3 regions of the Alteromonas sp. BZK5 genome follow, and region 1 is predicted to be linked to each of the others. Evidence: predicted binding sites of a transcription regulator. Region 1 holds the regulator's gene; each other region holds the start of a gene.

Region 1 (8,165 bases):
AAAAGAGAAGAAAGAGGCATTTTTTAACTATTTACGTCCCGAAATAGAGAAGCAGAATGCGTATCTACTCACGCTAAGACATTACGTACAAACCTTATATAGAAAGGCGTTAGCTAACGAGACGCTCTCTGAAGAAGATATGGCAAGGCTTGAATGGTTAGAAGAGGAATATCGAGTTAAGCCAACGCAGCCGCTAAAATCAAAATTGCTAGCTTTGCTACAAAAGATTGATGTTCTACCAGCCGAACTCGTGCTCGTGCAAGCCGCGAATGAGTCAGCTTGGGGCACCAGCCGGTTCGCAAGAAAGGGCTATAACTTCTTTGGCTTATGGTGTTTCTCTAAGGGGTGTGGCTTTGTTCCTAACCGTCGAAACGATGGGGCATCTCATGAAGTTGCCAAATTCGACAGTTTGTCGCGTGCAACGTACACCTACATGCGAAATTTAAACCGCCACGACGCGTATGCGGATTTAAGAGAGATCCGCAGCCGACTGCGTGCAAACCAAATTCCTATAACTGGTGTTGCGTTAGCTGAAGGGCTAATGAATTACTCTGAGCGAGGAGCCGCTTATGTTGAAGAGCTTCAAACTATGATCCTATTTAACGAGGAGTTTTTATCCGAATGATACGCGCTGCTTTATTTTTTGCTTCATCTCTGTTTATTGGTGTAGGCAGTTCTTCCGTTGCTGCTGAAACGATAGATGTTGAGTACAGCCGTTTCTATAGCCATGTCAAAAAGCTGGATAATGAAGATACCCAAGCACTTCAGTTTGCATTCGGGTTTGTTCGTGTTGGCGAAGGGCGTTTATGTGAAGTTAACGGAGCGTCTATCGTAACCGATAAGAAAACAATGCCCTTAGAAGTGAGTGGTGAAGGGCGATTCACGGTGCCTACTGAAAAGGCCCTGAAACTTGCCAACGCACTGGTTCGCATCGATTTAAACGAACGCGCGAACGTGTGTGATATGTCGGTACAACTTGAAACCAAACCAGAATATCTTAAGCAGTATTACACAAAAGACGACCTTACTTTTTTGTATGGTCAGTACGAAGCTTTCTTTAATGAAATGGGAAGCTTTTTGTCTTTCATGATGCCTTCGGTAAAGGGCTTGATGATTCAGTTTGATGACAAGAATTTAGATTTCATTACACCACAAGGTGTGCAAATCAATAACGGCGTATTGCATCTAGAACAAGATTGGATCAACGACGCAAAAGGCTTAACACTGCCTCATGCGCCGCTACGTGTTACCGCTATGGCTTCAAGCTAAATGCATATTTGGGATTAGGTAAGAAGCTGATACCTTATTTGCTCTGCTAAACGCGCGATGGTCTCTTCGCCCTTTGCGCATAGCTCTTCGGCTCTGTGGAATTCCATAATACCCACATCGGTAAGCTGAGGCTCAATAAGAATGTCAGGCGGATCGCCAGCCAAACGTGAGCGTGTGACGCGAGCTTGAAGTATCTCAAGTGAACTGCTCATCACGCTCATAATTCCCGGCGGGTTTCGCTTGTTCACTTTAGCGGGGACTTCGGTCAACTCTTCTTCCACTTTTTCAATCACATCAGAAGCAATGCCTTCTTCAGTCTTTACGTTGCCAGCCGAGACGCTGTCTTTTTCATCTTTTTTCTCTAGGGCTTTTTCTTCTTTGTTGTCAGGAGAAAACCATTGGCGTAGTACGTTTTGACTCTTTGTAAAAAAGTCCTCGGTTTTGCGCTGGTTTTCTTCATGATCTTGTCTCAACTTTTCAAGACGAAGTGGTCGAAAATCGGCGTTAAGGTTAACCGCGATTACAAAATCGGCCCCTAATTGGCGACATAAGTTCACCGGTACAGGGTTTACAACGGCACCGTCTACCAACCAACGATCACCATGTGCTACGGGCGCAAAAAGTGCGGGAATAGCGCAGGATGCTTGAATGGTGTCTCCGATAGGACCAGAGTTAAACACTACTTCACGGCCGGTATAAAGGTCGGTAGCCACAGCCGCAAACGGCTTAAGCATGTCTTCATAAGTCGATTCACAAAACTCGCTTGCTAGCTTGTCGAAAACCTTCTGTCCGCTGGCAATGCCGCCGCGTCTAAGTCCTACACCCATAAGAGCAAGTACCTGCCAGTCGCTAAGGGAACAGGCCCACTCTTTCAATCCTTCCAGCTTGCCACTTGCGTAGGCAGCACCAACATAGGCACCAATAGAGCATCCCGCTACAACGTCAATTTTTACGCCGAGTTTTTCTAATGCTTCAATTATGCCAATGTGAGTCCAGCCCCTTGCGGCACCGGCACCTAGCGCAAGTCCAATTTTCATTTACTTAGGTTCCATAATGTTTATTACTTCAATAGTATTATCTTCATCACTGAAGTCCGTACTATTTTCTGTAGTGAAAGAAGGTTCATCGAACCCGATATCACCGTCTTCTACCGGGCCTTCTTGTGTAGCTATAGCTTTAAAATCATAAAGGTTGCTGTCGATTAAGTGTGAAGGCGCTACGTTTTGAAGCGCACGGAACATCGACTCTATACGACCTGGGAAGCGACGGTTCCAGTCTTGTAGCATAGCCTTTATGTTTTGGCGCTGTAGGTTTTCTTGTGAGCCACAAAGGTTACAAGGAATAATCGGAAATTCAGCGGCCTGAGAATATTTCTCGATGTCTTTTTCTGTGCAGTACGCCAATGGACGAATAACGATGTGTTCACCGTTATCGCTGACTAGCTTTGGCGGCATAGACTTAAGCTTGCCACCATGAAACATATTGAGGAAAAACGTTTCTAGCATGTCGTCGCGGTGATGACCTAATGCAATTTTAGTCGCACCTAACTCTTTTGCCGTGCGGTACAAAATACCACGGCGCAAGCGAGAACAGAGAGAGCATGTTGTCTTTCCCTCTGGAATTTTGTCTTTAACAATAGAGTAGGTGTCTTCTTCTACAATTTTGTAGTCAACGCCAATGCTTTCTAGATATTCAGGCAAGATATGTTCGGGGAAACCAGGCTGCTTTTGGTCAAGATTAACCGCAACGATATCAAAATGAATAGGCGCAATCTTCTTTAAAAACAATAAAATATCTAGCATGGTGTAGCTGTCTTTACCGCCAGATAAACACACCATTACTTTGTCGTTGTTTTCAATCATACCGAAATCGCCAATGGCTTTACCCACATTGCGGCGAAGTCGTTTCTGAAGTTTGTTGAAGTTGTACTTTTGCTTACTTTGCGCAGCATTTAATGGCGACGCGTCAGCACTGTTTGTGCCTAAACTCATAATTAACTAGCTTGGTTTGTGATAAAGCCACCATTATACATTAAAGCGGCTTTTCGAGACCATGCTTGTGAAGTTAAATTTGTTGGTGACATACCGTGTTGGCCGCTAAGTAACGGAAAACACGGGCTATGCGGTACTGATGAAAAGATTACACCGACAACGGCGACACAAATCCATCTGGCTTAATAGCAAGCACATCGCAATTGAGTTCGTCGATCACGTGTTCTGCAGTGTTACCAATTAGGGCCGCTGAAATGCCCACACGGCCAACGGTACCAATAACAACCAGCTCTGCATCCAGTGTTTTTGCCACTAGCGGGATGACCTTTTCCGGAAGGCCTTCTCTTACTACGCATTTGTTCTCAGGAATACCGTACTTTAACGCGTGACTACGCATTTCTTTTAAATGATGATTTTTTACCGCGTCGTGATAGGTATCGGGGTCGAACTCAGGCACTTCTATGGCGATATTAAGTGGTGTAGAAGGGTAACTGTTGACCAAATTTACGCTCCCTTTCAATAAAGAGGCGTAGTCGTTAGCAATGAGGGTGAGCTTATCGTTAAGTGCGGCGTGCTCATCGTCTTCACTGCCTACGTTTACTGCAGCAATAATCTCTCCTCCTTCTGGCCAGTCGTGCTCTTTAACGAGCAATACTGGCCGAGGGCATTTACGCATTAAATGCCAGTCGGTGGGGGTGAAAATAACAGAAGCAAGATCGTCGTGCTTTTTGGTTGCCTTTACCACTAAATCTATCTGATTGTTTAGGGTGTAGTAAATAATCGACTCATACGCACGATTATTCCATTCTACAACGATATCAGTTTCAGTGAATCCTTGTTCTCTTAAGTGGGTGGCAAGCCATTTTGCATGCTCCTTTGTAACTGCATCGCGCATTGACTCGCGCTCATCCGGGCTAAGCATGGTCGTCATATCATAAGATAAGTCGTATACCACCATCATTGCGGTAACTGAAGCGCCTGTTTTTGAAGCGAGTTCATAAGCACGGCTCAGTGCAGGTTGGTTATCGCGCTCGGCATCTACCACGGCCAGAATTCGTTTACACTCAATCATAACGTCCCCCTAACTACGAAACTTAGTAGCGGCTGTCGAAATCGAAGCTTTCTAATACTAACTATAAACGACATTGGGAAAAACGTAAGTTGTTTTAGATCAAGAATTTTACGAGGCGACCATGAGTGAACGTACCTAATTGAATATGGAGCAACCGGCGTGGCGCTGAAAGGGTAGATAGGTGGCTAACACAGGTTACAAAAAAGCGCGCTTAGTGCGCGCCTTATTTAACACTTAAAAAGGACTAACCGCAGACAACGCTAGGGCCGTTAAGCGCCGCTAGTTTGGTGTTTAGCCTATCGAAATCCAAAATAGTAATAAGCTTGCCGTCTACCTTTATGATGTTGTCTTTTTGAAAACGGCTTAACAGACGGCTAATCGTTTCAATCGTTAATCCTAAATAGTTTCCAATTTCGTTGCGCGTCATGGTTAAGTGGAATTCTCTATGGGAAAAGCCACGCTCTTCAAAGCGTTGCGACAGGTGTGAAATGAAGTACAGCAAGCGCTCTTCGGCGGTGCGTTTGTTTAAAAGCATGATCATATCGTGATCTTGTTTTATTTCTGCACTCATAAAGCTCATGATTTGATGGCGAAGCTTTGGAAATTGTACCGACATTTCATCAAGAGTTTCGTAGGGAAGCTCACACACCATGGCTGTTTCTAACGCAGACGTGTAGCTTTGGTGTTTGTTCTCTCTTAATGCATCAAAGCCGATAATGTCACCAGGAAAGTGGAAGCCGGTAATCTGTTCTTCACCTTCGGTATTAGTCACAAAGGATTTAAATGAACCTGTTCTCACTGCAAATAGCGAACGAAATTTATCGCCGGTTTGAATTAGCGTATCGCCCTTATGAAGCGGCTTTTTACGTTCAATAATATCGTCAAGAGATTCAATTTCTGTTTTGTTCAGCGCCACTGGTAAACACAGGTGGCTGAAACTACAGTTTTGACAGTGAATAGAAAATTGGCTTCCTTTGCTCATAATGCATGCTCTTTTAAAGAATACCCCACCATAATACACCGATTTTTAAATGATTGCCCCACAAATAAGATAAGCTGCATATATGGCCATTATTACGGCAATAACTTGTCTAAAATAGGTGTTCTGAAAACTTCGAATAAGATACTGACTACCAGCACTAGCGGCGAGTAAGGTGGGCAGAGTACCTAAACCAAAGAAAAACATAAGAGCTGCGCCTTCAACTGCAGTTCCCGCCGCTAACGACCATGTTAGTGTTGAATACACTAAGCCACAAGGCAGCCAGCCCCAAATGAATCCGTAAGGTATTGCGCTAAAAGGGGTTTTAAACGGCAAAAAACGTTTTGATAAAGGTTGTAGTTTGGAAAATAGGCCTTTACCTGCATTTTCCAGCACCGTTAATCCTGTCCACCATTTGCCCAAATAACAGGCCAGTAGAAATAACATAATGCCGCTAAGTAAAGACAGCGCATAGTTGGCAAGCGGTATGTAGTCTGCGGCGATTTTACCAAGAGCCCCGGTTAAGGCGCCAGCCAGCGTATAGCTAGTTATGCGACCTATATTGTAGGCAAGGGTATAGGGCACAGCTGAAGCGCCTTTTGGAGATACCATTCTAAGCGCTGCAACTATTCCACCACACATGCCCACACAGTGAACACCGCCAGCTAAGCCTATAAGAAATGCAGAGAAGTAATTAATCTCTGCCATGAGGCGCTTGGCTTTTATCTATTTTACTTTCTTGAAGTTGCTTGCGTTGTTCAGCAAGCTTTTTCTCTTCAGGAGGAAGGTCATCGTCAAACAGTATGCTATACCCTTGGCGATCTAAATCTTCAAACTGATTAGTTTTCACCGCCCAAAAGAATATCACGATAGCGACAGCGACTATGATAATGGCGATTGGAATTAATACGTAAATAATACTCATGCTATTTGCTCAAAAGTCGCGTTGAGTTTGTGACTACAATAATACTGCTTAACGACATACCAACAACAGCCATCCACGGTGAAAGTAGGCCAGACACGGCGAAAGGCAGAATCAAAACGTTGTAACCTACCGACCATCCTATATTTTGTCTAATTTTTTGCTTCACTTGGTGTGCGGTTTTAATCAGTGCAGGTACAGAAAGTAGCTGATCGCCAAGTAATATGACATCAGCAGCAGTTTTAGCAACGTCTGTAGCATTGCCTACTGCGATAGCCACATCTGCACTGGCGAGCACAGGCGCATCATTAATGCCATCACCCATCATCATTACTTTTGCCCCCGATTGCTGCATAGCCTGTACAGCATCGTACTTCTGCTCTGGTGTGAGCCCACCTTTAGCTGTTGATATTGGCAAGGAAGCGGTAAGAGCGTCCACGTTTTGTTGTGTATCGCCACTTAATACTGCAAGGGTGTGACTTTTTGCCAGAATATTCAAGGTTTCTTGGGTATCCTCTCGCAACGTGTCGCTTACCTCAAACGCCGCCATAATACGGCCCTTCACGGTGAGAAAGACATTAGCTGACGGATAATCCTTAAGAAGCTTTTGTTGTGATTCGTGGACACAAAATTGGGCAGAGCCCATTGAAAACAAGGTGTCGTTAATTTCACCGCTAATGCCGCCTCCTGGCGTCACGGTAAAATTAACCACATTGTGGACAGTTTGTCTGCTGGAGGCATTATTGTGGCTAAAGGCTTTTGCAATTGGGTGTTCAGAGCGCGACTCTAGAGCACGGGCAATTGAAAGTGCACTGTCACTGTCTACACCGTCAGCATACCAGGCATTTGAAAGGGTAAATTTGCCTTGTGTAAGCGTACCAGTTTTATCCAGTGCGATGGTGTCGATATCAGTGATTTGTTCGAGCGCATCGGCGCGTTTAAGCAAAATACCTTGCTTGTTTAACTTCGCCATAGCGCAGGTTAACGCTGATGGTGTAGCCAACCCTAATGCGCAAGGGCAGGTTGCTACCAATACTGATATGGTGATCCAAAACGCGTCGTCGCTCCCCTGATATGCCCAAAAGCCATAAGTTAAGGCAGAAATCAGTAAGACAGCTGTCACAAAATATCGAGAAAAGTTATCAGCTATTTGCGCCGCTTTAGGCTTATTCGCCATAGCACTTGCTTGCAGCCTTACAATTTGATTTACCAGCGCATTTTTAAGAGTTTGTGTCACTTTAATGGTCAGGCTGCCGTCTTGACATACAGTACCACCATATACGGTGCTATTGTTTGACTTGCGCACCGGGTTAAACTCACCGGTAAGCATCGATTCGTCAACCGCTGCGTTCCCTTCGGTCACCACTCCATCAATGGGGATCGTTTCACCAGGCTTAACCAGCACCACATCGTCAATTTTTAACTGCTTTGCCAGACACTCGGTTAGGCTGCCATCCGGCAGTAATTTGGTGGCTGAAACGGGTACATACTGCATCATATTGGCAGAGATCTGTGCGGCGCGATGGCGGCTGCGATGTTCTAAAAAGCGGCTGAGTAACAGCAGGAAAATGAACATACAAATAGATTCAAAATACACTTCGCCTTGCTCTAATACTGTAGAGCGAATTCCTGCAATGTAAGTACCGAATATGGCGAGCGTAACGGGCACATCCATATTAACCGTTCTTGCGCTTAGCGCTTTAGCGGCGCCCACATAAAAAGTGCTGCCTGAGTACAGTACTACAGGTGTAGTAAGTGTAAGGGCAACCCAATAAAAATATTGGCGGGTCTCTAACTCAATGGCGCCAAACCAATCAAAATAAAGCCCAGTCATCAGCATCATTACCTGCATGGTCATAATGCCTGCTAGGCCAAGCTTTTTAAGAAAGGTTTTTTGTTCGCGCTTATAGCTGGCTTCGTGTTCGTCGGGGT
Region 2 (8,165 bases), on a different contig from region 1:
AACACGTAAATAGTGTTATTTCCTATTTCAAATTCTTTATGAAAGTAGTCTCGGTTGGATCCTAGTGTTGCATCAATCAGTACACCTAATAGACCTATCGCAATCTGAATGAAAGCCACTATTGCTAAAATACAGCTCAAAACAACAGATAACCATTTACTTTTAACAAGATATCTCAATCTACCGTGCTGCGTGAAAAGCAGGTACACACCTGCGCAAAGCGCTATAAGCTTAACTAAGGCTAACGCGTCGCCGACCTGTGACATAAACTTGGGGGAATGGTAGTTTAAGCCCCACAGCACACCACCATGCAGACTTTCCACTAATGGAACTAATATCAGAATTAGTACAGCGAGTAAGGATGTGACCAAGGCCGCAAAGGTTCTTTGCGGCACTTGCTTGTTACTCGGGCTATGATTTTGCTCTAATTGCGTTGTCCCTAACATTAATTATCAACTTCCTTAAATCGGCGAACCTGGCGGTAGCGGCTCTACTTCAAAGGTACTTGGCCATGCCTTACTAGCCCAATAAGTATCGAACTGTTCTTTCAGTATTTCATACTGATTGTCGTCTGCTTTGTCGTCTAACCATTCGCTAAATTCAAGAAGAGCAAGTTCGGCTTCCATTCTTACTTCAGGCGCCAACTTATCGTTAGTTACTGCTTTCATCACTGCATTTAACGCCACTAACTGTAAGCGTTTTGCTAATGGGCTTTGTGACTTATTTTTATACCAGTGAACGTTAAGTATTTGCTTCACCAGCATAGAAACGCCTACTTTTTTGCGTCTGTCATTACTACTTCTTGTTTGCCACTCTAAGCGGTTTAAGCGCTCTGGGTGCAATAGTAATTCAAACGCAAAGTTAGATGCTGAAGCAGCGGCAGAAACAGGGTCTAACATTAACCCCATTTTGCCCTTAAAGTGCTCGCGAGTAATATCGTCGCCATAGGCTGTAGGTGGAATAAGGGCGAGTACCGATTCAGGTATAGTCAGGTAATCAGCAGTAGTGGCAGTAATTAACTGTTGCATTGCGCGCTGCTGCACCGCAGGTGCTACAAACTGTTGGCCCTGTGCTTGGGTGTAGTCACCTTTGCGCTCGTATTCATACACTAAACCGCCGACTTGCTTTGCAACGGCTTCTAACTGATAACGGTGGAGTAAGTAAATAGGCACTAAAGCATTTTCAAGCGAGGATAAACTGCTATTTGGGCTTAGGGTGTCTAAACCTAAATTGGCTAACGCCAGTTCGCGTACTTGTGAAATTTCATCGAAAGCATCTAGCGGATTGCTACCGTTTTCCCACATATGGCCGTTTGCTGATGCATGACGACTGCTGCGCGTATCTGGGTCTGACTTAAAGCTCAAGCCTTCATTGCGGCCTTTTACGATAATCTTTGCCAAGGCTTCGGCTTCTTCTACATCGCTGGCAAAGTCTTGATAGCCATACGCTACGGCGTGAATATCCCATGCGCCTATGCCTTTGTCATACGCGCCTTCTAGGCTAATTTTGCCGTTTTTAATACTAATTTTGGGGTGAGGATAATCCATTACCGACGCACGGTTATTTTCACTTGCCGCAAAGTTGTGGGCTATACCCAATGTGTGCCCTACTTCGTGGGCTGAAAGCTGCCTAATGCGGTCTAAAGCCATTTCTTGCTGTGCAGTGGTGTCGGTGCTGCCGTCCTTAAAAGGACTGGTTAGGCCAAGGGCAATTAAATAATCTTGTCTTACACGCAATGAGCCGAGCGTAACGTGACCTTTGATAATTTCACCAGTGCGCGGGTCGACAACCGACGACCCATAAGACCAACCGCGCGTTGCGCGATGTACCCAGTTGATTACGTTATAGCGCACGTCCATTGGGTCGGCACCTTCGGGCAATACTTTCACCTGAAACGCATCTTTGTAGCCTGCGGCTTCATAGGCTTGATTCCACCAGCTCGCCCCTTCTTTAAGCGCGGTCATTACGGGTTCTGGAATACCAGGATCTAGGTAATACACAATAGGCTCTACTGCTTCGCTCATTGCAGCATGCGGGGTTTTCTTGTTTAAACGATGGCGGGTAATAAAACGCTGTTCAGTAGGCTCGCTGATAGGCGTTGAATAATCAAAGTAACTGAATTTCCAGTAGCCCGAGTACGGGTGGTACTCTCTGGGCGTGTAATTGTCGTCAGGCAGCGCCACAAACGAATGATGCAAGTGCACCGACAAGCTTTCTGGGTCGGGCGTAACTTGCTGCACGTATTCGCCTGGCTTCTTACCTGCAAAGGTGACTAAAGCCTCTAATTCAGTATTTTTTTCAAAGCCTTTGGTTTTAGGTAAATACACGCCGCTTCGCATGTTATCTACGCTAAAACTGCCTTGGTTAGTTCCCGCTAAGCGATTGCCAATGCCATGGATATCGCTTAATAATAACGGTGTGTAATCTATTAGACTGGCGCTGTCGTTTTTGGCTACCAGCGTAAAACCTGCGATAACCGAATCAGCAAAGGCTTCATCAATGCTCTGTTTCTCAGCGTCGCTGCCATGGGCTGCTCGGTATTTGGTGTTGTGCTGCTTTAATAAAACCTTGTTTCCAAATTTTTCAAAGCTTACTAAACGCGTATTGCCTAGCTGGCCGCGATCAAGGCCAATGTCGTTAGACCCTACGCCATAAGGCAAACTGCTTTGAAACAGATATTCGGCGTGGGCTGTTGGCACCGCCAAGTAAACTTTGTCGCTTTCATCGTCATAGTAAACAGGAATTAAACCATCTTTTTTGGTCATATCGCTGGTGAATTCACCAATGCTTGGCAGCGCAGCCAACGCGGAAGACGTAGACACGACAAATAATACCGTAATCGCAATGGCCGATTTACCCGATGCTTTTACTTGTCGCGCCGCTTTATGAAAAATGTTCAATTGTAGCATGCAGTTAGTCCTTATTATTGTGAATTTCTAGCCTACCCTATGTGGCGGGTTTTGCCCAAGGTTGTTCATCGTTTAATGCGCTCTTTTTGCTTGTTATTTAGCTGTGAACAGGCTTGGTTTTTCCTACCGAAGGTAATGCACTAAAAACGCAACTATATGGAAGAAAACAGCTGGCATTGACTCAGCTCAATTGCCGTTTAAACATTCAAAAACACAAGCGACAACAAATTATTTGATCTTGGTCAACACCAAGCTTTGTTTGAGTTGTAGAGGTATTTTACGGCTTATAAAATCCGCCGCCTTGTTTAAAGCGTCTAGTAGCGGTTTTTATCTATGACTTCAAAATTATCACCTAATCGCAGCTCTTCTAACCTACGTGAAGACTCAGTTTCAACATTGCCAAACCAAACGTTAATCGCGCCAGAGTTGCTTGCACCTGCGGGTAGCTTACGCAACATGCGCTACGCTTTCGCCTATGGCGCTGATGCTGTTTATGCTGGGCAGCCACGCTACTCGCTTCGCGTAAGAAACAACGAATTCAGCCTTGAAAACTTAGCGATAGGCATAGAAGAAGCACATGCTTTAGGTAAAAAGTTCTATGTAGTAAGCAACATTGCTCCGCACAACAGTAAGCTAGGTACCTACTTAAAAGATATTTCACCAGTAATTGCTATGAAGCCCGATGCGTTAATTATGTCGGACCCAGGGCTTATTATGATGGTGCGCGACGCCTTCCCTGAAATGCCTATTCACTTGAGTGTGCAGGCCAATGCGGTGAACTACGCCACGGTGAAGTTTTGGCAGAAACAAGGTATTGAGCGCGTTATTTTGTCTCGAGAGCTCTCTTTGGAAGAAATTGAAACTATTCGCGAACATGTTCCAGACATGGAGTTAGAAGTATTTGTGCATGGCGCGCTTTGTATGGCGTATTCAGGCCGCTGCTTATTGTCTGGATATATGAATAAACGCGATCCGAATCAGGGCACTTGTACCAATGCTTGTCGATGGTCTTACGATGTTAAGGCAGGCGAGGAAAACGAAACTGGCGACATCGTTCTAACCAGTGAGATTAATAAGGCAGTTACAGCACCTCAAGTGGTAATTCCTACCCTTGGTGAAGGCACGCCAAGCCCCAAAGTGTTTATGTTAGAAGAAAAGGAAAAGCCTGGAGAACTGATGCCAGCTTTTGAAGACGAACATGGCACCTATATTATGAATTCTAAAGATTTGCGTGCCGTGCAACATGTTGGCAGGTTAACCCAAATGGGCGTGCATAGTTTAAAAATAGAAGGCCGCACTAAATCACATTACTACTGTGCCCGAACCGCTCAAGTCTATAGAAAAGCAATTGACGACGCGGTAGCAGGAAAGCCTTTTGATAGTACATTAATGGGAAGCTTGGAAACTTTAGCTCATCGAGGTTATACCGAAGGTTTCTTGCGTCGCCATGCACACCACGCGTATCAGAACTATGAGTATGGCCACTCAGTCAGCGATAAACAGCAATTTGTTGGTGAAGTGATTGATCGTTGTGAAGAGTCTGGCTATGCAATTATAAATGTTAAAAACAAATTCTGTGTAGGTGACTCGCTCGAGTTGATGACGCCAAGCGGCAACATTACCTTTACTCTAAATGAGATGCTGGATAAGAGAAACCATTCTATTAAGGATGCTAAAGGTTCAGGACACCAAGTAAGAATACCAATTCCTAGCGATGTGTCTTTAAACTTTGCCCTACTGCTGCGAAATTTAGATGAAGGCGTTGATACCCGCAATCCGTTTCGAAAAGCGGCTAACGCAGTAACACCCGAAAACGTGAGCGAGGCATAATGCATGGCACTGCTTATTCTTAATAGCTGCATTAACTGCGACATGTGCGAACCTGAATGCCCTAATGCCGCTATAAGCATGGGCAGTAAAGTGTATGAAATAGACCCATTACGCTGTACAGAATGCGTGGGGCATTACGATGCGCCCACTTGCGTAGCGGTATGCCCAATAGATGTTGTTAAGCCTGACCCGCACAATAAAGAATCACTAGACGAGTTGGCCGAAAAGTTTGTTCGTTTAAATAGTTAGCTATGAAGTAAGTCAGCGAGTTAATTGTACTTCTCGAAGAATTCCCTTGAATCATAACCAAGAGTGATCCCTAATTGCGGTACAGTTTGAATTGGCACTACTAATAAGGGGTTTATTTTGAAGTTTGCCTCTCGCGCTACGGCGATTTCTCCGTTTCTTGCTATGGCCTATGGCGAAAAAGCCACGGCACTAGAACAGCAAGGTAAAGATGTTATAAGACTTAATTTAGGCGAGCCTGATTTCGGCGCACCCGCGGCAGTCCTCGCCGCAATGAAAGAAAGCTTAAATGCCCCAGTTTTTCCCTATACCTCGGCGCTGGGCATGCCTGAACTACGTGAAGCCATTGCACGCTTTTATGAAGTTAAACATAGCGTAGCGGTAAGCCCTTCTAGAGTGGTCGTGACCGCTGGGGCTTCTGGCGCTTTACTTTTGGCAAGTGCTGCCTTGGTTGAACCAGGCGACAACGTGATATTGGGCGACCCTTCTTACCCTTGTAACCGACGTTTTTTAAACGCATTTGGCGCAGAGGTAACGCTGGTACCAACACGCAGTGAGGATAACTTTCAGCTAACCGCAACAAGTGTTGCCGATAATTGGAAGCACAACACGAAAGGTGTACTTATTGCAACACCTGCCAATCCTACTGGTACGGTTATAGATGCAGAAGAGTTGACTAAAATTGGCGAGTACTGCAAATCCAAAGGTGGCTTTTTAATTGTTGACGAAATTTACTTGGATCTATCGCTTTCGGCTGATCTTGATGTACGCAATGATACATTCGCTTCCCAATCGACCTTAGGCACTGATACCAAACTTCAAACCGTACTTGCCAATGCACAGCTTGAAGAAACAGTGGTCGTAATAAACAGTTTTTCCAAATATTTTGGCATGACCGGCTGGCGTCTTGGCTGGTGTGTGGTACCTGAAGCAATGACGCCCATCGTTGAAAAACTCGCGCAGAATTTGTTTATTTGCCCCTCTACCCTATCGCAAAAAGCCGCTCTTGCGTGCTTTACACCAGAAGCATTGGCGCAATGCGAGCAAAACCGCCATACGCTGGAAAAGCGTGCTTCCCTTGTTTTTAGTGCACTTGAAAATATGGGGCTTGGTTTAGATGCAAAGCCTGACGGTGCGTTTTACGCCTACATCAATATTAAACATACGGGCTTAACTGCAATTGAATTTTGTGATGCCCTACTTTCACAACATCACGTAGCGCTTACGCCGGGTAATGATTTTGGTGAGCACAATGCCAACCATTACGTAAGACTGTCTTTCGCCACTAGCATTGAACGCTTGGAGGAAGGGCTTTCACGGCTTGCTGAGTTTGTAGAATCATTAAGCTAACGCTTTTTTATGCTCACCATTTAATTTCGTGAATAGACAAATATTACCGAAAAAAATGATAGATATGGGTGCTTGTGCGTATATTGAGTAACGCATATTGATGACACGTGTCGAAACGAGATAAAACAGGACAAAACAATGAGTAACGAACGGGAATTTGATGTAGTTATTTTCGGTGCTACAGGTTTTACGGGTAAGTTAGTAGCTGAATATTTTCAGGCTCAGTATGGCAGCGACAGCAGCGTTAAATGGGCAGTGGCAGGCCGCAACGAAACCAAGTTGAACGACGTAAAACAAGAGTTAGGGATTAGTGACAATGTTGTAAGCATTGTCGCCGACGGTGATGATGCCGATGCACTTGACGCTATGACAAAGCGCACGGCGGTAGTACTTACCACCGTAGGTCCATACCAAATTTACGGTGAAAAATTACTTTCTGCATGTGTCGATAACGGCACCGGCTATACAGATCTTTGCGGTGAGCCAGCCTGGATGCACCAAATGATCAACAAATACGAAGCGAAAGCTAAAGAAACCGGCGCAAACATTGTGTTCTCGTGCGGCTTTGACTCTGTGCCTTTTGACCTTGGTGTGCACTACCTTCAAGAACATGCCAAAAAGCAAACTGGCCATGTCATTGAATATGTAAAGGGTCGCGTTCGCAAAATGCAGGGCACTTTTTCTGGCGGAACCGCGGCCAGCTTGAAAGCAACTATGGCGGCAGCGCACAAAGATAAGTCTGTGATGGCGGCGCTTATTAACCCGCATTCGTTAACCGACGGCGCATCAAATCAGCCACAGCCCGACGGCAATAAACCTTACTTCGATGAGCAATTAGGCACATGGGTTGCACCATTTATTATGGCGGCTATTAATACGAAAAACGTTCATCGCACTAACTATCTGGGCGGATATAGCTACGGCAAAAACTTCCAATACGATGAAATGATGATGACCGGCCCAGGTGAGAAAGGTGAAGCCATGGCGAATCACGTTGCCAAAGATAAGTCGCTTGCTAGTGATGATGGCCCTAAACCAGGTGAAGGCCCGAGCAAAGAAGAGCGCGAAAATGGCTTTTACGATGTCATGTTTGTGGGTACCGCTACCAATGGTGATATGCTAGCCGTATCGGTAAAAGGCGACAAGGATCCAGGCTACGGCTCTACCAGTAAAATGATTTCAGAATCTGCCCTTTGCTTGTGCAAAGACGTTAGTTTATCTGGTGGTTTCTTCACACCTGCGGCAGCACTTGGTAACAAGCTTATCCGCCGTTTAGAAGAAAAAGCAGGCTTAACATTTGCTATCGAGAAATAGCGATTCAAAAAACGAAGGCTGAACACAAATTGCGTTCAGCCTTTTCTCTCTACGCTAGGTGTTATTGTTGTTTTTTAAGCGAGTACCGCTTTTAATGCTTTAACGCACGCGTCAGTTTCTTCAGGTGTCCCTACGCTAATACGTGACCATGAGTCGTACCCAGGCCACGTGCGCCCTACAACCTTTATACCTTGAGCTTTCATCTTTTCTGCAAATTTATCGTGCGGCATGCCCGTATCCATGTAAATAAAATTCCCTTGTGGATTTGGCGCAAACGGCTGCTTTAACTCTTTGGCTACTTTCACTAACTTTTCACGCTCAGTTTTAATGCGCGAACGCATCGTGTTTAAGTTTCCGTGGTCGTCCATACTCGCCATACCCGCTACTAATGCCAGGTAATTCACACCACCCATGCGCAGCATACCGCCCATTGTTTTAGCTTGCTCAGCAGGCATGATGGCGTAACCGAGACGCTGTCCCGCCATGGCGTGAATTTTAGAGAAGGTGCGGCAAATC
Region 3 (8,165 bases), on a different contig from region 1:
ATAGGCCGTGTAGCTAAGTACAATAGGCACAAAGATACAGGCAACGATAAACATTACGTTTAGCGTCATATGGCTAGACGTAGCGTCCCATACGGTTAAGCTCGCCTCTGGCATAGTGATGCTTGGCATTAGGAATGGGAACATTGAAAAGCCAGCCGTTAAGATAACGCCTGCTATAAATAGCGCACTCGATACAAACGCCATACCTGCATTACCTTTCTTAGAGAAAAGCGCACAGGCCAGACCCGCAATAATACCCAGCACAGGTGCTGCCATCATAAGGGGGTATTTGCTGTAGTTGCTCATCCAAGCTCCAGCTTCAATGGCAACCTCTTTCTTAAGTGGATTTGACGTTGCAATAGTGTCGACTGCCGACGTAATCACGAAGCCGTCTAATCCAAATGCCACCCACAGACCTGCAAGTACAAATAGCGTGACACCAGCCAGGCTTAACACAACCGATACTGCACGTGCGCGAACTTCAATAAAGCCATCGGTTTTCATTTGTAGCCAGGTTGCACCGTGATTCAGCAACATAGCCACAGAAAGCAGTCCTGCCACCAGCGCAAACGGTGTTAAAAGGCCAAAGAACGAACCTGTGTAGGTTGATTTAAGCGTGCTGTCCATTTCAAACGGTACGCCCAACAGCAGGTTACCAAACGCCACACCAAAGATAAGGGCTGGGATAATACCGCCAGCAAATAACGCCCAATCCCACGCTTTACGCCACTGCGGGTTTGGTAATTTACTGCGGTAATCAAAGCCTATCGGGCGCATCCAAAGGGCAATTAAGGTAAGGGCCAGCGCGAGGTAAAACCCAGAAAACGCAGTGGCGTAAATCATCGGCCACGCGGCAAAAATAGCGCCACCTGCGGTGATAAACCAAACTTGGTTGCCATCCCAATGCGGGCCTACCGTGTTTATCATTACGCGACGCTCTTTGTCATTTTTACCAATAAGCGTGAGCAGTGCTCCAACGCCCAAATCGAAGCCATCAGTAACCGCGAAGCCAATTAGCAGAACGCCAACCAAGCACCACCAAATGACTCTCAGTAGTTCATAATCAATCATGCTTTTGCTCCTTGCTCATCAAGGTCAATAAGATCAAATTCAGTGTCAGGCTGCTTATCTTCAGGTGGAACTGGCCCTTTCTTGGCAAACTTCTTCATTAGGTAAAAACCAATAATGAACATGCCGGTGTAGAAAGCACTGTAGGCTACAAGGGTTATTACCACGTCGCTTACGGCGAGATTAGATACCGACGTATGTACCGGAAGCACCTCTGCAATTGACCATGGTTGGCGGCCATATTCAGCGACAAACCAGCCAGCCTCACAGGCAATCCAAGGAAGCGGCAAACCGTAGAGCGCGCTTTTTAATAGCCAACGTGGCTTAGTAATCTTGTGTTTAGTACTGTAGTAAAAGGCGCACACAAATAGCGCAAGCATAATAAAGCCAGCCACAACCATAAGGCGGAAACTCCAAAACAATGGGGCAACCGGCGGAATGCTGTAATCTACTGCCTGTTGAAGCGCGGCATCAGAAGGATTTGAAACGTTCTCAGTGAAAGGCTCTAGCAACATAGCGTAGCCTAAACTGTCTTTATTTTGGTCGAAGGCAGTACGTTGCTCAGCTGTCGCGGTGCCGTTTCTTACATCATCAAGCACTTCATAGGCTTTAATTCCGCTCAGAATACGCTCGCGATTCTCTTCTTTAAGATCCTTAATACCTTTTACTTCTTCGGTTAACGAACGGGTAGCAATAATGCCCATTGCCCAAGGAATTTGAAGGGCGTACTCGGTTTCCTGCTTCTCGTCGTTTGGAATACCAAACACAGTAAACGGCGCAGGTGCAGGATGGGTTTCGTACTCAGCTTCAACTGCTGCCAGCTTCACTTTTTGTACATCACCAAGCTCATAACCACTTTCATCTCCTAGCACGATCACAGAAAGCGTTGAGGCTAGGCCAAAGCTAGCAGCTATGGCGAACGAACGGCGCGCAAAGGCGATATGCTTATGATTAAGCAGGTAGTAACTTGAAATTGCCAACACAAACATTGCGCCGGTCACGTAACCTGCTGATACAGTGTGAACAAATTTGACCTGTGCTACGGGGTTAAAAATAACCTCAGCAAAGCTGGTCATTTCCATACGCATGGCTTCAAAATTAAATTCAGCGCCTACTGGATATTGCATCCAGCCGTTAGCAATCAAGATCCACAGTGCAGAGAAGTTTGAACCAATGGCCACCAGCCAAGTCGCCATCAGATGCTTCACCTTTGACATTTTGTCCCAGCCAAAAAAGAACAACCCCACGAAGGTAGATTCTAGGAAAAAGGCCATTAGGCCTTCGATGGCAAGTGGCGCACCGAAGATATCGCCTACATAGTGAGAATAGTAAGACCAATTCATTCCGAACTGGAATTCCATGGTTAAACCTGTGGCTACACCAATGGCAAAGTTAATTCCAAACAGCTTTCCCCAGAATTGGGTCATCTGCTTATAAATTTCTTTACCCGTCATTACGTATACCGATTCCATAATGGCAAGTAGGAAACTAAGCCCCAAAGTTAAGGGTACAAATATAAAGTGGAACATTGCAGTTAATGCAAATTGCCACCGCGATAGTTCTATTAACGTATCGCTCATGGGTTATCTCCCTTGTATTTCGTTTGCGCGTTAAACGCTTAGCAGAAAAGTGGTTTAAAATTCAGTGATGAACACGTGAATATGCCGCATGGCAAGAGCACGGTTTATGCCATACATCAGTAATTTGGCTGCTTAAGCGCAATTACCGATAAACGGCGGTATTTTCGTACTGTGCAGATAAATTATTCCACGACCGAGCGTGTGGCTTATTGATCCAACGCAACAATTGATGGCGATGCATTCGCCATATTTGTCATTTAGGTGACAAATATGGCACAAGAGAAAGGCTGCTTAGCAGATTGTCAAAAAGTGGAGTATAAGGAAAAGTTAAGGGGTATATGAGAGTGTGAACGCGCCTCGTAATTCTCCCAATTCGAACCCTGTAGCTTGATCGTTGGGATAGTGCTTTAGAATGGATTGTTTTACTGAAGGCGCCACATTAGCTCCGTGGCATGCCATGCACACCTGACCTTGTTCAATCGCCATCATGTACCTAAACTCACCGCTTTCGCTATCGTATTGATAAGTTTCAATAGGTCTTTTAGGGGCCAAATTGTCTTGCTTAGCTTTGGTCAGTAATTGTGAAAACCACGCTAACTGCTCACGCTCCCATTGATCTGCCGCATTGTTTGGGTTCCTTACTTTCAGCGCGGTACGCCCAACCTCCCACCCGTTTTGACTAAGCGCCAGACCAATAGGAGCCGCTGCAATCTGGCATTCGTTAACGCCAGCCTCTAGCCCTCCGGATTGAATTGCTTGCTGTAGTCGTGACTTTAGCGCGCCTCCCAGTGCTTTTGCGTGTAATCGCGCTTCTTTGACTTTTTCCTGTACACTGTTTTCACTTTTTTTCTCATTGGCAGTCACTGTATCTGCCAATGAATGAGCACTACTTGCCAATAAGCTTATCGCCACCAGCATTACGCTATTTTTCATTATAAAACTCTCTTTGGAACTGAATGAGTTGCTACCGAAGTATTGTCGTTTGTCTCAAACAGTGAACAAGCTCTATGCCAATATGATAAATTGCCAAAATTAAATTAGAACAAACTAATATTCAGCCACCCATGAATATATCCATAGTACAAGCGATGATAGATGCGATAGATAAACCCGCAATCTTCATTAACCCAAGCTACGTTATTGAAGCTGTCAACCAGCCCTACAGAGATACCTACCCTGTGGATATAAAGCTTGGCTTTAGTACCTGCTATCAAGTCTCTCACCGCAACAACAAACCTTGCGATAAGTGCGGCGAGCATTGCCCAATGCAAGAGAGTAAAGCCACAGGACGAGCGGCTAGCGTAGTACACGTTCATACCACCCGTGAGGGTCAAAGCTACTGCGACATCCTCATGCGCCCGATCTTCGACGGTAGCGGAGAATTATTAGGTTTCTTGGAAATACTTGATAAGCTTTCGTTTGCCTCAAACCGACCTTCAGCAGGAAAGATGGTCGGCGAATCAGAGGCATTTAAAGCAATGCTAAACAAAATAAATCGCGCCGCTAACTCAGATATTTCAGTACTATTGTTTGGCGAAACCGGCACGGGTAAAGAGCTGGTGTCCCAAGCACTTCACTCGAGTAGTCACCGTGCTGGCAAACCATTTGTTGTCATCGAGTGTACCGGCATGTCTGACACGCTGCTTGAAAGCGAACTATTCGGTTATGAAAAAGGGGCATTTACAGGCGCAACCACAAATAAGAAAGGGCTCGTTGAAGCAGCGGAAGGCGGCACATTGTTTTTTGATGAAGTCGGCGATATCCCACTTTCAACACAAGTAAAGCTTCTGCGGCTGTTCGAGTCGCAAACTTATCGGCCTGTAGGAAGCACAGTGTCTAAAAAGGCTGATTTTCGTTTAGTGTGTGCATCACACAAAAATCTAAAGCATATGGTGGAAACGGGCGAATTCAGACAGGACCTCTACTACCGCATTGCCGGTTTTCCTATCAACCTCCCTTCTTTACGACAAAGAAAATCAGATATAGCACTGATAGCCGCTCACTTTTTGGCAATGTCTAAAGAGAAAAAACGGTTTCATAAAAACGCGCTAGAAAAACTAACCAACTACCCGTTCCCAGGCAATATTCGCGAACTCAAAAACATTGTAGACCAAGCTATTTTACTGGCTGATGAAACCGTTATTTACGATACAGACTTACCCGAGCTCGATAACATAAGCTCTGATGCTATCAATGATGCCTCTTCATCTCACAGTAACGTTGTGACCTTAGACGAATTGGAACGCCAATACTTACGTCAGGTTCACACGTCTTTTGAAGGCGATACCCAGCAACTTGCACAAGCGCTGGGAGTGAGTACCCGTACACTTTACAGAAAGCTGAAAAAAGCGGGGGTTGGAGATACGTAAAAAATAATAGGTAGAAAAATTACCAAAACGCAGGCTATGATAAAAAGGCGCTAACCAGATAAAGAAAAATGACTTTAAGACGCCTACTTACACTAACACTTTGCCTTTGTATGCTTTTGCAAAATGCATTAGCACTTGGCCTTGCTGCCCATACTATGCAGCAAGCACGTGCGTTTGTAGGTGAAGATATTGAACTTATTTGTACTGGCAAGACCATGCGCTACATTTCAATTAGCGCCACTGAGTTTGAAGGTGAGTTCGTTTTTGTTAGCCCCGAACTGCTCAAAGCACCCGCCGAGCACGTTGACTGTACCAATGGCACGTTAGCCGACTTACCTCAGGTTGACGAGCCACTACATGCCACATTACCTTTACTATCGCTGGTTCGCTATCGCGCTTTAGTCGCGCGTTTAGCGGCTAAGCCCTTTACAGATTTTGCTTACGCGGCGCCGCTAAGTCGTGCCCCACCACACGCATAACAACCTCCCAAACACACTGAACATGCATGCTTTCACCATGCACAACACTCGTTTTTTAAAATGGGATTGTTATGAAGCAATCTATCATTGCGCTTGCCGTATTCACTGCGTGCGCGCCCGTACACATTTACGCAAACACCATCGACTTAGCCGATAACACTTCGACAGAAGTGGTCACCGTTATTGGCACACCGCTTTCCCTTAGCACGCAAAATATCGAGCAAGAGTCTGTTAGTGCTACCAGCAATATTGACGCTGACTTTGGCGATCAGCTTGCCACATTACCTGGCGTGTCGATATCTCGAAACGGCCCAGTCACCGGGCTTATTCAGTATAGAGGACTTTATGGTGACCGAGTTGGCGTAAGCATTGATGGCGTTGATATTGCTGGAGCAGGACCAAACGCCATGGACTCGCCCCTTTCTCATGTGCTGCCAGAACCAAGACTGACCGCCACCCTTTACCGGGGGATTGTACCAGTAAGTGCAGGTGTGCAGACGCTAGGCGGAAAGCTTCGCATTCACTCTGATGCCTCAGCACTTTTTGACTTGAATACAGGCTTTAGCGGTAGCGTAAGTGCCAGCGCAATATCTCCGGGGAGCGGTCAGCAATACCAAGGCAATCTGTTTTATAAGAGTGAGCAGGCTTTTGTTAGCGGCGCCTTCACTCATCAGCAGCGCGACGAACAAGAGTCGGGAGATAACAGCGTTATACCAAACAGCCATTACCAAAGAAATGGCGGTAAGTTTAGGGCGGGCGTCGAGTGGGGCAATCACCAAGTCGATGTGAGTTTTCAGCAACTTAATACTAACGAAAGCGGCACGCCTGCTTTAGCCATGGACATTGGTTTTATTGATGCCGCTTGGTATCGACTGGGCTATCGCTATAACGCAAATGATAGGGAGTTCTTCACGTTAAGCTGGTTTGGCAACAGCAACCAACATGCCATGGACAACTTCTCACAGCGCATGGTGATGTCTGCCGACATGGCGAGAGAGAATAACGCTGATGCTATTGCTCAAGGTGTAGATGCCACCTATGTAATGCCATTTTATAAAGGCGCCCTCAAACTGGGTGCCAATCTGCACCACAGCAGGAATAACTCGACCATCACCAACCCTAATAACGGCATGTTCTTCGTTGATAACTTTACCAACGTAGAAAAAGACACAGCCAGCGTGTACGCAGAATGGCAGCGAGATAAAGCATCCTTTTCAACAACAATTGGTACCCGATATACACGTGTTGACATGGATGCCGGGCTAGCCGGTTCTAATATGGTTATGATGAACCCTGCCATTGCTTCACTCGTTGATGATTTCAACGCGGCAGAACGCAGTAAGAGCTATAACATGTTAGATATTGCCGCTAGCACGCGATATCACGCCAGCGACAATGTCGATGTTGTCCTTGGCGTATCGCAGAAAAACCGTGCCCCTACTTACTTCGAGCGCTATACGTGGCTACCTCTTGGTATTTCTGGGGGAATGGCAGACGGATTTAACTACATTGGTAACTTGGCTCTAGACAACGAAACTGCACGCCAGATAGATGTGGGTATTGATTACCGTTTCAAAAGCTGGTCAGTTTCTCCTCGTCTCTTTTATCAAGATATTGAAGACTATATTACTGGTTCTCCCAGCACGAATATGGCTGCCAATATGGTCTCTACCATGATGGCAGGCACAATACCATTTCAGTGGACTAATACAGACGCCGTAATCAAAGGGGCAGATCTGACTGTTTCGGGTAATGTGTTTGATAACGTGAAGCTTAACGCAGTAGCAAGTGTTCAGCACGGTAATCGCGACGATATCGACGATGCGTTGTTTCGTATTGCCCCTGAACAGCTGATCACCACCATTCAATGGGACACACAGCTGCTTGATACGCCAATGGCACTCCAATTAACGTCAGAATTGGTAGGAGCACAAAACCACGTTTCAGCGCTACAAAGTGAAAACACTACCGCTGGATATGGATTGGTGCATATTACGGGGCTTTTCACCCTTATAGATAATGCACAGTCAAACCTTCAGGTAACGGCAACCGTTCATAACCTGTTTGATAAACACTACGCCCCACACACAGCAGGAATTAACCGCGTGATGAATACTGATGTTGCAGTAGGTGAGCGAGTACCCGCTGCGGGGCGAGAGTGGCATTTATCGCTGAGCTACAGGTTCTAACCGTTTAAAACTCAAACTGCAAAAGGCATAAAGATAAACCAGTGATTCTCCTTCGCTGGTTTATCTACTCGTAATGTCTGATACACATGCCGTTTTAAACGCTAGAAATGAAAACTTGTGCACTAACGTGAGTATTTTGAAGGTAAAGAGCTGTGTCAGATTACAGCGGGAAATAAGGTTGAGAATGCCTGCCACAAGAGCCGCAGGGCCAACAGTGTCACCACTATCTTGAACGCCAGCATAAATTTTTCAGCGGGGACACGCTTTAATACTTTCAAGCCGATGAATGTGCCGAGCGCACCACTGGCAATCATAATAATGATTAGTCCGGCCCACTGGGCAAAAGAAAACCCTACAAAGGTAAAAACAAACGCTTTAAGGCCGTGTTGCAGTGTCATACAGCTGGCAAACGTGCCGGTAATCTGCATTTTGCTGTAATTATTTCGGTGTACAAATGCCGCCACCAAAGGCCCTGTGGCA

What was found. Region 1 encodes FNR, which switches genes on or off when oxygen is low (the NO sensors DNR and NnrR bind a similar motif). Its sites were predicted from a motif close to TTGATCTAGATCAA; they were not measured.
Region 2: yegQ (tRNA 5-hydroxyuridine modification protein YegQ) is a predicted target of FNR. The motif match lies at 3,142-3,155, and genes of this name have one in related genera.
Region 3: BIZ39_RS04150 (cytochrome ubiquinol oxidase subunit I) is a predicted target of FNR. The motif match lies at 2,858-2,871, and genes of this name have one in related genera.

Annotation. Positions count from the first base shown of each region.
Region 1 is NZ_JACSOE010000010.1:68,708-76,872, reverse strand. It holds gene BIZ39_RS04820 (glucosaminidase domain-containing protein) at 1-625, shown strand, start outside; gene BIZ39_RS04815 (DUF2987 domain-containing protein) at 622-1,269, shown strand; gene BIZ39_RS04810 (patatin-like phospholipase family protein) at 1,284-2,306, opposite strand; gene ttcA (tRNA 2-thiocytidine(32) synthetase TtcA) at 2,307-3,260, opposite strand; gene uspE (universal stress protein UspE) at 3,409-4,332, opposite strand; gene fnr (fumarate/nitrate reduction transcriptional regulator Fnr) at 4,577-5,314, opposite strand; gene BIZ39_RS04790 (sulfite exporter TauE/SafE family protein) at 5,360-6,019, opposite strand; gene ccoS (cbb3-type cytochrome oxidase assembly protein CcoS) at 6,006-6,236, opposite strand; gene BIZ39_RS04780 (heavy metal translocating P-type ATPase) at 6,238-8,165, opposite strand, start outside.
Region 2 is NZ_JACSOE010000031.1:32,850-41,014, reverse strand. It holds gene BIZ39_RS10950 (hypothetical protein) at 1-446, opposite strand, end outside; gene BIZ39_RS10945 (zinc-dependent metalloprotease) at 462-2,909, opposite strand; gene yegQ (tRNA 5-hydroxyuridine modification protein YegQ) at 3,366-4,739, shown strand; gene BIZ39_RS10935 (YfhL family 4Fe-4S dicluster ferredoxin) at 4,743-4,988, shown strand; gene BIZ39_RS10930 (aminotransferase class I/II-fold pyridoxal phosphate-dependent enzyme) at 5,106-6,335, shown strand; gene BIZ39_RS10925 (saccharopine dehydrogenase family protein) at 6,474-7,649, shown strand; gene BIZ39_RS10920 (pyridoxal phosphate-dependent aminotransferase) at 7,724-8,165, opposite strand, start outside.
Region 3 is NZ_JACSOE010000008.1:80,403-88,567, forward strand. It holds gene cydB (cytochrome d ubiquinol oxidase subunit II) at 1-1,071, opposite strand, end outside; gene BIZ39_RS04150 (cytochrome ubiquinol oxidase subunit I) at 1,068-2,648, opposite strand; gene BIZ39_RS04155 (DUF3365 domain-containing protein) at 2,976-3,581, opposite strand; gene BIZ39_RS04160 (sigma-54 interaction domain-containing protein) at 3,737-5,017, shown strand; gene BIZ39_RS04165 (hypothetical protein) at 5,128-5,496, shown strand; gene BIZ39_RS04170 (TonB-dependent receptor plug domain-containing protein) at 5,568-7,685, shown strand; gene BIZ39_RS04175 (sulfite exporter TauE/SafE family protein) at 7,841-8,165, opposite strand, start outside.